2 regions of the Kurthia populi genome follow, and region 2 is predicted to be linked to the other one. Evidence: riboswitches for the same ligand, from Rfam matches in the RefSeq annotation. Region 2 holds a riboswitch; the other holds the start of a gene.
The links. Region 2 has a riboswitch for FMN ahead of ACFSY7_RS06100 (ECF transporter S component). Riboswitches for the same ligand answer to the same signal wherever they lie in the genome.
Positions count from the first base shown of each region.

Region 1: it holds a riboswitch for FMN, as region 2 does, so the genes downstream of both, ribE (riboflavin synthase) here and ACFSY7_RS06100 (ECF transporter S component) in region 2, are expected to answer to the same signal.

Region 1 is NZ_JBHUOR010000136.1:36,578-43,185, reverse strand. It holds gene ACFSY7_RS17245 (RNA 2'-phosphotransferase) at 1-137, opposite strand, end outside; gene ACFSY7_RS17240 (hypothetical protein) at 151-534, opposite strand; gene ACFSY7_RS17235 (hypothetical protein) at 919-1,206, opposite strand; gene ACFSY7_RS17230 (FusB/FusC family EF-G-binding protein) at 1,233-1,865, opposite strand; gene ACFSY7_RS17225 (hypothetical protein) at 2,038-2,409, opposite strand; gene ribH (6,7-dimethyl-8-ribityllumazine synthase) at 2,767-3,234, opposite strand; gene ribB (3,4-dihydroxy-2-butanone-4-phosphate synthase) at 3,227-3,847, opposite strand; gene ribE (riboflavin synthase) at 3,859-4,488, opposite strand; FMN riboswitch at 4,653-4,768, opposite strand; FMN riboswitch at 4,883-4,998, opposite strand; gene ACFSY7_RS17205 (hypothetical protein) at 5,262-6,050, shown strand; gene ACFSY7_RS17200 (hypothetical protein) at 6,083-6,608, shown strand, end outside.
Region 2 is NZ_JBHUOR010000033.1:36,724-43,331, forward strand. It holds gene ACFSY7_RS06085 (response regulator transcription factor) at 1-224, shown strand, start outside; gene ACFSY7_RS06090 (ATP-binding protein) at 214-2,004, shown strand; gene ACFSY7_RS06095 (GNAT family N-acetyltransferase) at 2,028-2,411, opposite strand; FMN riboswitch at 2,576-2,709, shown strand; gene ACFSY7_RS06100 (ECF transporter S component) at 2,885-3,469, shown strand; gene ACFSY7_RS06105 (hypothetical protein) at 3,524-3,742, shown strand; gene ACFSY7_RS06110 (biotin transporter BioY) at 3,889-4,443, opposite strand; gene ACFSY7_RS06115 (LysR family transcriptional regulator) at 4,563-5,453, opposite strand; gene ACFSY7_RS06120 (metallophosphoesterase family protein) at 5,514-6,092, opposite strand; gene ACFSY7_RS06125 (C40 family peptidase) at 6,210-6,608, shown strand, end outside.

The DNA of each region.
Region 1 (6,608 bases), on a different contig from region 2:
TGATGCAATGCTGCTACTAATTGTTCCAGTGACACCCATCCCCCATCATCTAGAACTAAGTTATATTTTTCTGGCATATGTCTAAGGACGAGCGATAATTCCCGACTCAATTTTTCATAAAAACGAGCTCCACTCATTTATATTCCCTCACTATTCACTTAAAATAGGGTGTATAATTTCTCCTACTTGAATTAAATCTTTCCGTTCAACATGAAAGCGTATAAATTTACAATGATTCTTCATGTGAAAATCTTCTATGTAATAGATATCTCCCTTAAAATTAACAATTTCACAAAAATGTTGTGTACCTATTGAAACATAACGATTAAAACGATACGTTTCTCCATCAGCTGTTACTTTTCCTGATAAAAATAATTTACAACAATATGTCTCTCCAATCTCCATAAAACGAAAGTTACGAAAACTCAATAGCATTGTATGATCAAAACAAATTTCTTCTGTACATGTTTTTAAGTTTTTCAAAATAATTTTTCGAATGGAGATACCTTCTTCAATAAAGTCGATTTTAAACAAACTATCATTCCTTTTCCACTCAAAATTACTTATCCAAACATCCCTATATTATTCATTTTATGTGATTTGTTTGTAAATTAGAATAAGTAATTAGGAGCAGGTTATAGTACTAAATAACTTTTTTCAATATAGGAATATATTAATAATAAGCCTTTTTATTTAAAAACTTACAGTCTATATTGACAACACTATATTCCCTGTACCCATTATTCATAATCGTAATTTTTATCTCATATTTTCACCTTTATATTACGGTCTATTTAATTTAGAAATCTAGCATACAAAAAAAGCGGAACCGCGTCACAGCACGATTCCGGTTTTTCTTATGCTCAAAGGAGCGGTTGTTGTTACTCATATGTCAAAGCCTCTTCTTAGGTTAATGACTCATAAAACTGCCCAAATAAATGTCACAACGACCCATGCAGCAAAGAAAATACCGCCTAGTATCATTAGCCATTTATAGCGCACATTATAATAAAATCGTAGTGCAAATCGAATACATTCAATTAAAAATAAAAATAATGCACCAAAGAAAATATATTTTGCAGCACTGACATCAATCACAACAGGCTCCTTTGAAATCGCAACCATTGCGATAAAAAGAGTTAAGCAGATGAGCGAGACAAATGTAATTATCGCACGAATATGCAACCATGTAGTATTTTCTTTCATAAAAACTTCCTACTTTCTGCTATAGACTATACTAAATTACGCGTAACAAAGTCTTCTAGCACCTTATAATCGGTCACATGTGCATTGCATTTTTCAGGGTCATCACAAATATAATTACTATAAGATGTGTACCGATCTTCATTTCCTTTTACTGTTGCCGTAAATAAATGAACTGGTCCATGCTGATTACAAATTGCACAAATGCCTTTCGTATAATATTGTGGCTGCGATATACCACGCAACGCTATAAATGTGCCATCTTTTTCAATGACAATATATTGGCGATGTGTGCCTTGGTCTGTCCAAGATAAGTAACTAATACCGTGCCAATCAATTGTTTCAAGTTTCGGCAATTTTAATTTTTTATCTTTACGAAATAGTTTTTGCAGTCCTTTTTCAGAAATTGCTTTAAATGGAATCGTATAAATTTTTAAGCTCTCAATAAAAAGCTCAGCATCCGTACGATCAGAAATTTGGGTAACAGCACGCAAAATTTCTTCTGTCGCTACAGGGAGTTTTTCTTTTAGTTCAGCAACTGCAATACCTTTTACTGCACTTAGTATTTCCGGGTCTTTTGATAACGATTTCGAGTTTAAAATTTTATTTACTTGTTGCTCAATCAAGCGTACATTAGCTACTGTTAAAATTGGATTTATCATCATTATTCCTCCGTTTGTCTAGGCAATTGGTTTATGGTCCAAAGCCGAACGGAATTGGACCGCATTAGCCCACTTGAGAGCAGGCATGTATTGTACAAGCCATGTCAGATCCCTCCTACACTTTCATTAGCCTCATTATAGCACAAAAAAGAGTGGCCAAAGCCACCCTCCATTAGTCATTTGTCCAGTCATCATCGCTCATAAATGACTCGGCTAAACTTTGTTTTTCTCGTACAAACTCATGAATGGTCCGTAAAAACATATCCATGAGGCGTGGACCTAATATATCATTAAACCACAAGTAGATTTCATAATCATCGGTGCCATATGGCGTCGCATTAATAAAAAACGTTGTATCACGCTCCTTATTATGTACGATGTCGATATCAAACTGTGTAATTTCAAAATGCTCCGCTCGGATACCTAAACTCGTTAAATCAATTTCAACTTCTGTCGACCACGTATCGTACTTGTCCCCGGTTTCTCGGTTCATCAAGCAAACTTCCGTATTCTCTAGTAAATGTTGTAATGAATAATATTCCATATGACTACCTCCAATTCATTTGATATTGTTTTCATTATACATGATGGAAATTTTTTTACATAATAGAACACTTCAATATGTTTGTAGTCTTGTCTTTAGAGCTCTTTCCTTTATTTTCTTTCATATAATAATTCTTCACAGCAAAACTATTACTAGCTTTTATTTTTTATTTGCTTACTAAGTTCTAAGAGATTTTAAAGGAATACAAAGAAGACAAAAACGGACATTCATATTACAATGCCCGTTTTTTTGTGTTTCTTCTATTATATTATATAGTCAATTTTCTAAACTTAGATTATTGCATCCATTCTTTTGACGTATATCTTTAATTAGCTATTAAACGTAACAAGAATTATATTATTTTAATAATGTTGTTAAGTTTGCCATTTCAATTGCAGATATTGCCGCATCATATCCCTTATTACCAGCTTTTGTGCCCGAACGTTCAATTGCTTGTTCAATCGATTCTGTTGTCACAATACCAAAAATAACGGGTATACCAGTTTGTAATCCAACTTGCGCAATACCTTTTGCTGCTTCATTACATACATAATCATAATGTGTTGTAGAGCCACGAATAACCGTACCTAAGCCAATTACTGCATCATACTCGCCTTTTTCTGCTAATTTTTTTGCAATAAACGGCACTTCAAATGCTCCTGGCACCCATACCGTGTCAATATCTTTATCTTCAACACCATGACGTAAAAGCCCGTCCATTGCCCCATCAACTAATTTTGAATTAATAAATTCATTGAAACGACCAACAACGATTCCGATTTTTAATCCTGTACCTACTAATTGTGCTTCGATTGTTTTACCCATGTGTAACCAGCTCCTTTTGTTGTTTTACATATTCGACTAATTGCTCAATAGAAATTAATGGACAGTTCATCATTCTTGAAATGCGTTCAAGCTCTGGCAGGCGTGCCATATGACCATCTGCACTCATGATTTCACAAATAATGCCGGCTTCCTTCACACCTGCAAGCTTCGCTAATTCAACGGCTGCTTCAGTATGACCGCGGCGTTCTAACACTCCGCCATCTTTTGCAATGAGCGGAAAAATATGGCCAGGACGACGGAAATCTGTTGGCTCATCACTACTAATCATTTTTTCAATTGTTAGCGCACGTTCAAATGCACTAATCCCTGTTTCGGTTTCTTTATAATCAATACTTACTGTAAAAGCAGTACCATGATTGTCTGTATTATTCGTAACCATTGGTGTAAGTTTTAGTTTTTGAGCAATCGATGTCGAAATTGGCGTACAAATCAAACCTTTACCGTATGTAGCCATCGCATTGATTGTATCTGGAGTCACATAGTCTGCCAATGCAACAAAATCGCCTTCATTTTCACGATCCTCATCATCAACAACAATAATCATGTTACCTTTTAGTAATTGTTCAAGTGCCTCATCAATTGTATGTAGCATGTCGTTCCCTCCTAATAGCCATGATGCGCTAAAAAATCGCGTGTTAATGGCTTCTGTTTAGCTGTCAGTTTTTCGACGTATTTTGCAATTACATCATTTTCAACATTAACAATAGCACCTTCTCGCTTTTTGCTAAAAATCGTTTCCGCATAGGTGTGAGGAATAAGTGATACCGTAATTCTGTTTTCACGAACATCAAAAACCGTTAGACTTGTACCATCGATTGTAATCGAGCCCTTTGGAATACAGTAATGTGTCAGTTCAGCATCCATTCGTAAATCAATATAAACGGCATTTGATACTGTACGTTTCTTCGCAATGGTTGCGGTACCATCAACATGACCCGAGACAATATGACCACCAAATCGACCATTTGCCTGCATGGCACGTTCTAAGTTAACACCATCACCCGATGCTAGCTTTGCAAGACTTGTTGCATGAAAGGTTTCCGGCATGACATCTGCTGTAAAGGCTATTGATGTAAAAGCTGTCACCGTTAGACATACACCATTGACTGCAATACTATCGCCAATATGCACATCCTCTAACACTATCTTTGCCGAAATCGTTAATGCTAATGCTTGTTGCTGTCTAGAAACTTTTTGCACGGTCCCAACTTCTTCGATAATTCCTGTAAACATCGCTCATTCTCCTTTCTAAACCAAATAAATTGGTTTTATCGGATAAATGAATAGAGGGGTACTACGAACAAACTTTTGGGCATTTAAAAAAGGAACCTCACGTAATAGCGGGGTTCCTTGATTTATGCGTCGACAAACAAGCGTACAATTGTACGCTTTTTCTGCGCATTCTTCTCTCATCCAGACTATACTGTCGGCCCTGGAGTTCCACCAGATCCTGCTCGAAAGCTCGCGGGCTATAACCGCCGATTGGGAATTGCACCCTACCCCGAAGAATTGCTATGTAGTTTTAAAATTTAAAAATCCCGTCTGGTATTCTAACCAAGCGGGGTTTACATTTTACGATGCTCAAATAAACCATAGTGAAACGCTGCTGCGCACCATCGTCATGCATCGATTCCTTCTCTCATCCAGACTATACTGTCGGCTCCGGAATTTCACCGAATCCTGCTCGAAAGCTCGCGGGCTATAACCGCCGATTGGGAATTGCACCCTACCCCGAAGGAAGTTATTCATTTATGGGATTGATTGTAGCATTAATTTTTTCATTTGACTACTAAAAATAAAAATTCAGAAAATTAAGGTCTTATTTTTTCCTAAAATCTATATTTTATTTTTTAGTACGATTTTCTAAAACAATTTGACCTATAAATGCAAATTATTTTACGCTCTCTATTTTTTAAACCATTTTATTTATTAATTAGTTTATTTCATTTAAAAAATATGGTATTATAGATAAAAATAACCATAAATATAAAAGAGTATTTTAGACTATGATATTACCATTTATTCCACTAATTGTTGCAGGAGCTGTTGCAGCATCAACAGCTGTTGCCGGTAAAAAAGGATATGATTCATTCCAAAATATGAAAGAAACGAAAGAGCTAGCTGAAAATTTAGAAAGAAAATATAAGACTGCTTATAAAAAATTTGAAGAAAATCGAGATGATACGAATCGTCAATTTGAAGACTATGGAAAGTTAAAATTAGAAATTTTAGATACAACGATGAAAGACTTTGTAAATTCATTCAAACAAATTAAAAATATTAACTTTAAAGGAGAAACAGTTATAGATAATTTTGTTTCTAGCAAGGTTTTAGATTCGTTTGTCTTAAATATTGAAAAGCAAGTAATCCAAGCTGGACAAGTATTAACTGCTGGTGTAGCTTCTCTCGCAGGAAGTGGATTAGCTGCAATGGGGGCTGTAGGTGCCACGACTACATTTGCTGCCGCTTCTACTGGTACAGCCATCCCATCATTAAGTGGCATTGCCGCACAAAATGCTACACTAGCGTTCTTAGGGGGAGGATCTTTAGCCACTGGTGGTTTAGGAATTGCTGGAGGAACTATGGTCTTAGGTGGCATTGCAATTGCACCTGCGCTGGCAATTGGTAGCTTAATTTTCGCTTCTACTACTGAAAAAAAATCAGAAGAAATGTATCAAAAGGAAGCTGAAGTAAATACAGAAGTGGAAAAATTAAACGCAGCTTCAAATGCTAAGGCATGTAATATCCTTCAAGAAAAGTATGGTATTGATGAAAAATACCGAGTGTATTTATGAAATTCTATATTAAATTGTAAGGAGGCATTGATATGAAAAAACTTTGTATCATCGCAGCAACTACTGCTGCTCTTTTATTACCGACAACTACTGCTTCTGCAGCGATTAGCACGAAAGCTTATCAACCATCAACAAATTACTCACAATATTTTTATAAGGAATATGATAAAAAAGGCAATCAACTTCATATTTGGCGTGACAAATTAGTAAAAACAGGGCCAATGAAGGGCGCTTGGCAAGATTTAACGCAAGGTGATGTTTACACTGATTATTCTTACGACAAAAAATATGGACTGACAGCAGCTGGTGGCTCAAAGCATAATTTTGAATATGGCAGCTTCAAATTTTGGGACCTACTTCCACCTACTGTTCGTAAAAACCAAACTGGGAAATTACAAGGGAGCGATTTTAGCGAGAACCCATACAAAATTCTCTCTACAAAATCAACGGTGAAAACACAAAATGGCACGTACAAAAATGCGATTAAAATTTGGGAGAAGCGATACGGTGAAAATACCATTTCCTACTATGTAAAAAATCGCGGAAAAATCAAAACTC
Region 2 (6,608 bases):
ATGAGCTACTATACTTCTTAGCGAAAGCGCCGGACAAGGTATTTGATCGTGAGCAACTGTTAAAAGAAGTATGGCATTATGATTTCTTCGGCGATCTTCGTACAGTAGATACGCATGTGAAACGTTTACGTGAGAAATTAAATCGCGTATCTGAAAGTGCAGCGAAGATGATTGTTACAGTATGGGGCGTTGGCTACAAATTTGAGGTTGTAGATGAAGATTAACGTTTGGAATAGTATTGTCGGGAAGCTATGGGGAACCATATTGCTTCTCGTTTCATTTGTACTGTTTGTTTTTACAGTACTGATGCTTGAATTTCTAAACAACTACCATACACAGCAAGCTGAAAAAAACTTAAAGCAAGAGGCGGCCGTCGTCGCGCGTATTATGGACGACCACCACTATTCCGTAAAAGAAACAAAAAGTATTTTATCGGATATTATTAGTGACGAAACGAATGCACTCGTTGCTGAAAAACAAGGTGATGTCGTCATTTCACTACAGTCTGGTGAAAATCGACAAGCCATTCGAGATGAAATTACACAGTCGGAGAAGTTAAATAAGGCATTTACATCAAAGACACCGGTTATTAAAGAAATGATGCTGCCATCGTCGACTGAAAAAAATAAAAAAGAATCGTATATTGTGATGGCGTATCCAATTGAAACGACATCGGCTGAGCATGGCGTCATTTATATTTATCAAAGTCCAGATGCCATTCACCGTACGACCGAGCAGACGACAAAAATTGTTTTCTTAGCAGCAGCGATTGCGCTCGTTTTGACGACGCTATTTACGTTCTTCCTATCATCGCGTATTACACGTCCGCTACGAAAAATGCGTGAAGCGGCGTTTGATTTAGCGAAGGGGAAATTTGATACGAAGGTGCCCGTTTTTCAAAACGATGAGATTGGGCAGCTTGGCACAGCCTTTAACCAAATGGGTCGTCAGCTAAAACATCATGTTGAAGTCATTAATCAGGAGAAAGAACAACTCTCAAGTATTTTGACGTCAATGACCGATGCGGTAATTACGTTTAATAAGGACCGTACTGTGTTATTAAGCAATCCACCAGCGGAGCTATTGCTACAAGATTGGTTCCTAAATAAAGGCAGCGATAGTGAAAAGCCACTACCAATTGAAATCTATCATATGCTTGACCATGTGCTTGAGCTTGAGGAGCAGTTAGAAGAGGAGCTTGAAATTGATAGCGTGTATTACATCATTTCAATTAGTCCTCTTTATAGTGCGAGCAATAAGGTACGCGGCGCGGTAGCGGTCATTCGTGATCAAACGGAAGAGCATCGCCTTGAAAAACTGCGTTCCGATTTTATTGCCAATGTATCGCATGAGCTACGAACACCGATTTCGATGTTACAAGGCTATGCAGAGGCAATCGTTGATGACATCGTGCAAGATGAGCAAGAGCAAAAGGAAATCATCCGTATTATTTACGATGAATCACAGCGCATGGGCCGTCTTGTAAATGATTTACTGGACTTAGCACGTATGGAATCAGGGAATATTACATTATATGAAGATGTTTTCCCAATCAATCCAACCTTTGAGCGTATTACGCAAAAATTTGTGCAGCGTGGTCGTGAAAAAAATATTGATGTATCGTTTGAATCTACGTTTACGAATGAGGCGACGCTACTTGTCGACCAAGACCGCATTGAGCAGGTGCTGACGAATTTAATCGATAATGCTATTCGCCACACGCCAAATGGTGGGCATGTGAAGGTGCTTGTTGACCAGCAAGTGAACTTTGCGCGTATTCGCGTGCAAGATGACGGGGCAGGAATTCCAAAAGAGGACTTGCCGTATGTCTTTGAGCGCTTTTATAAGGCGGATAAAGCACGTACACGCGGCAAGGCGGGCACAGGACTTGGGCTTGCCATTGCACGTAATATTGTCGAAGCACATAAAGGTCGTATTTTAGTTGAAAGTACGGTCGATGTAGGCACGACATTTATATTCTATTTACCATTAGAGCAAATATAAAAACACGAGTAGCGACAAAATCGCTACCCGTGTTTTTTTATAATTTTTTTTAAATGCTCAGAGCCAGTCTGTGGGAAATGTCGCCGTACATACACTTCCTTAAAGCTGAATTTCGTATAATAATGCGGTCCTTGAAAGTCGAATGTCGATAGCGCCATAAACTGACAGCTCTTTTGACGTGCCAGCGCTTCCGCTTCTACTAAAAGCGTTTCACCATATCCTTTTTTGCGGTAATATTCATCAACGATTAAATAAACAATTAGCATCCACTGACCGAAAATCTCGCCCGCAAGCCCGGCAATGAGCTGTTCGTTGTCGCAAATTGTAATTGTAAAGTCACGCTGTGCGCTTCGGTCAATAAAGTGATCATTATGCGCACGTAATTTTTGGTGAATAGCCTCACGCATGGCACTATTTTCTCCGATTGAAATAAACGGGTTTATTCAATTACCTCGCGCAAGGTATACCCGAAAGTTTAAGTCTTAAAAAAAATTATCTCGAATTTAAAGTAGTTGCACTTTACAAATTCCAAGTTGTTATGTATGATAAAAGTGTAAAAAATAATAATATGATTCATCTTCGGGGCAGGGTGTAATTCCCGACCGGCGGTAAATAAACAGTATTGTTTAAAGCCCGCGAGCCGTAAAACGCTGATTCAGTGAGACTCTGGAGCCGACAGTATAGTCTGGATGGGAGAAGGTGAAGGTACAGCACTTAAACGAGCAATTTTGCTTATTAAGTCGCTTATTTGACGATGCCTTATTCTCCCTTATGTTGCGACTGCACATAAGGGTTTTCTTTTATAAATGGCAACTACAAGTAAGTAAGCTGCATCTTTCCTTTTTGTGAAGTGAATCGCACAAAAGGAGTGCTTTGACAAATGAAAAACACGAAATTACAAAAAATGACAGCTGTTGGGATGCTGTCAGCAATCGCAGCATTACTCATGCTGTTCCAATTCCCACTACCACCGTTTCCAGCCTTTTTGCAAATTGATTTTAGTGACGTGCCAGCATTGCTTGCAACCGTTACATTAGGACCCGTAGCCGGTATTGGCGTTGCGTTCTTTAAAAATGTCATCAATTGGTTTATGCAAGGAAGCCCAACAGGTGTACCAGTTGGACATATCGCAAACTTTGTAACAACGTTATTATTCATCATGCCAGTGTACTTCATCCAACGTCGTATGAAATCGAGAAAGGGTTTAACATTCGGTTTAGTGACAGGAACAGTAACAATGGCAGTAGGCATGAGCTTACTAAATTACTTCGTATTTATGCCGATGTACAACTATTTCCTAAACATGCCTGTTGATACAGGTGCTGTTTTAGTGAAATCAATCGCAATTGGGATTTTACCATTTAATATTTTAAAAGGTGTTATCCTAACAGTTGTTGTCATGGTGTTATTTAAAGTGTTACACACATGGATTGAAAAACAACAACGCTTGCACTTAAGTAAATAATCAAAAAGAGAGTCGTTACTACGGCTCTCTTTTTTACATAATGGGGGAATTCGCTTGGTAACCGGTATACGCTATAGTTTACTAGTGGGACTTATTCTTTTTATTGTTGTTGATGTGTTTTTAGAAAAACCGCTTATTACTCAATCGATTGAATGGATCGTCTTTGTTGTGCTGCTCTTTTTAGCGGTAGAGGCATGGATAAAGCATTATCGTTTCATTACCATTGCCTTCATGGTGTTAGCGCTAGCGCTTTTCTTTTTAAAATTAGTGTAACGAAAAACGAGGCTGGGACAAAACACAACATTTTCCTTTTTTAGTGTTCGCAACGAAAAACCGGAACCGCGCTACCGCGCAATTCCGGTTTTTCTTATGCTCATATGAACGGTTGTTTGTATACATATGTCCCAGCCTCTTTTGTATTAAACCGTTTTCGTTTCAAGCAAACGGATTTTTACTAAGCGTTCACGTACAATCGCGCCCACCCAGCCGGCAATAACGGCTTTTAGTAAGCCTACAATGATAAATGGTACCGTGCCTGACAGTACGGCTTTCATCCATGTTAAATCTGCCAGTACTTTTAGCCAAGCTGTCCCAAAGGCGAGTGTAATAACCATACCTAAAATATTAGCGATAATGGCCTGTGCTTTTGAATAACCAAACTTTTTAAAGTAAAGTCCCATCGCCAGTGCTTGCACGATAAAGCCGGCAATATAGCCACCTGTTGGCCCTAAAATAATGCCAATGCCTCCAGTCATACCGCTAAAGACCGGCAAGCCGATAGCACCAAGTAATATGTAAAGTAGTACGGATAATGTGCCATAGCGTAGGCCTAGAATTGTGACCGCTAATCCGACGGCTAATGTTTGGCCGGTAATCGGAATTAATGGTAACGGAATCGTCAGCTGTGCGAAAATCGCAATAATGGCGGCAAATAGTGCGGAAACAATCCACATTTTTAATTTATGATGTTGCATAAACGACACCCCTTCGTTTGGAATGACTTTATCATAGCGAAAGAGAACATTTTCGTCAACCTTTTTTTATTATAGGTTTACTAAAAAGAGTTCAACTACATCGTAGTTGAACTCTTTTTTTAAGATGGCTGCTGTTTATCGAAATAATCAAAAATAAATTGTTGGAACGCTTTTGCCGCAGGAGACAAATAACGCCCCTCAGACCAAGCCATACCGATAATTCGCTCAGCATTCATGCCTGTAATATGAAGCTTTGAAATGCCTTTTTGGTTAATTTCAAGGCCATCCGGTAAAATCGAAACGCCAAGACCTGCAATAACAAAGCCAGCCACCGTCGACACTTCATCGCCTTCAAATGTAATATGCGGCTGAAACTTCGCTTGCTCGAATAAATGATCTGCTTGTAGGCGTAAGGCATAGCCAGGTTTCATTAAAATAAAGGATTCATTCGCAAGCTCGTGAATTGTAATGCTTGAACGCTTGGATAATGGATGGTCGCTTGGGACGATGGCGAATAATTCATCGCGCCATAATTCGGTCCAGTGAATTGGTTTTGGCACGTCCATTTTCGCCATTAAGCATAAATCTAAATCGCCTGATAATAAATGCTTCAATTGTAAATGTGTATAGTTTTGCTTCAATGAAAAATGAATATCTGGATGCTTCGTTCTGAAAAGACGAATTAAATCCGGCACAATATTTGTCCCGAGTGTGTGTAAGAAGCCAAGAGAAATTTCGCCATGATTTGGATCGACTAGTTGCTGTAGTTCCTTTAAGCCTAATTGATATTCATTTAAAATACGTTCTACACGATGCTCAAATAGCTCCCCGTAGCGATTTAAATGAATCGAGCGTCCTTGTCGTTCAAATAGTGGGACGCCAAGCTCATCCTCCAATCTCGCAATCGAGCGACTAAGCGCAGGTTGTGAGATTGATAACTTCTCAGCCGCTTTTGTCATATGCTGAATTTTTGCGAGCATTTGAAAATACTCAAGTTGTTGCCATTCCACCAAATTACCCCCATGTGAAGCATGTCATTACCTTCATAATATGGAAACTGTGCAGATAAATCAAGCTTTCATAAATGTAATAGTACGTGCGCTCGAATCATAAAGCACCCATTCGCGGTTATCGACAACAGAACCAACATTAATACCGTATTTCTTCTTTTCTAGTAGAATCGGCTCGCCAAATGTAAAAGATTGTGGCTTCTTTTTACGATATAGTACAGAGTCGTGACTATGGCCAAAAAAGACGAGCGTATCGTCTGGTAAATGCGTTGTGAGCGGCTGCCAATCTGCTGACCATTCGAATTGATGCCCATGAATGAGACGAGCGCCATCGATAGGCATGACAAGCGGTAAATGATTATATAAAGAAAGTCCGGTCGCGCGCATAATACGTTCTTCCTGATTGCCACGAATTGAGGGAAATGTCAGCATTGATTCAAACTGTGTCGAATTCTCCTGTGCGTCAGTTAGTGGCAGTGGTGCTGTTAATGTCGCTACTTTTTTCTTGCCGATTTTGCATTCGTATAAATCGCCCATACCAATAATGGTCGGTGTATCAGGAATCGTTTGAATTTGGTGGAAAACAGCTTGTAAATCGTCGATACTCGAATGAATATCACCAATTAGGGCATATTTCATGTAAAAAGACCTCGCTTTTAAAAAATAGTAATTAAATTGTATCATAACAGCTACTTTAAAGAGCTAGTTTTGTATGTCATTTATGCTATGATAAACGATAGATAGGGGTTGTGAATGATGAAAAAGACACGAACAATGGCCGTCGTATTGACAGCGGTTTTAGCGACAACCTCGCTCTATCCAGTAGCGAGTGACGCCAAAACGTCGACACAATTAACAGCCGATAAAAAAGAAATTGATGTACAAATTAAAGCGTTAGAACAAGAAATGACGACGATGACACAACAATTCGATACATATGTCGCGCAGTATGACGCATTGCAAGAAGAATTACTTGATTCAGAGGCGGATATTGCGGTGACGAAAGAAGAGTTAAGTGACCGCCAACAAATTATTGCCAAGCGTATGAAAGCGTATCAGGCACAGGATTCGACCTTTAGTCCATACGTAGAAGCCTTTCTTGGCGCCGATAGCTTTACAGACCTTGTGACACGTACATTGTCCGTAAAAAAAATT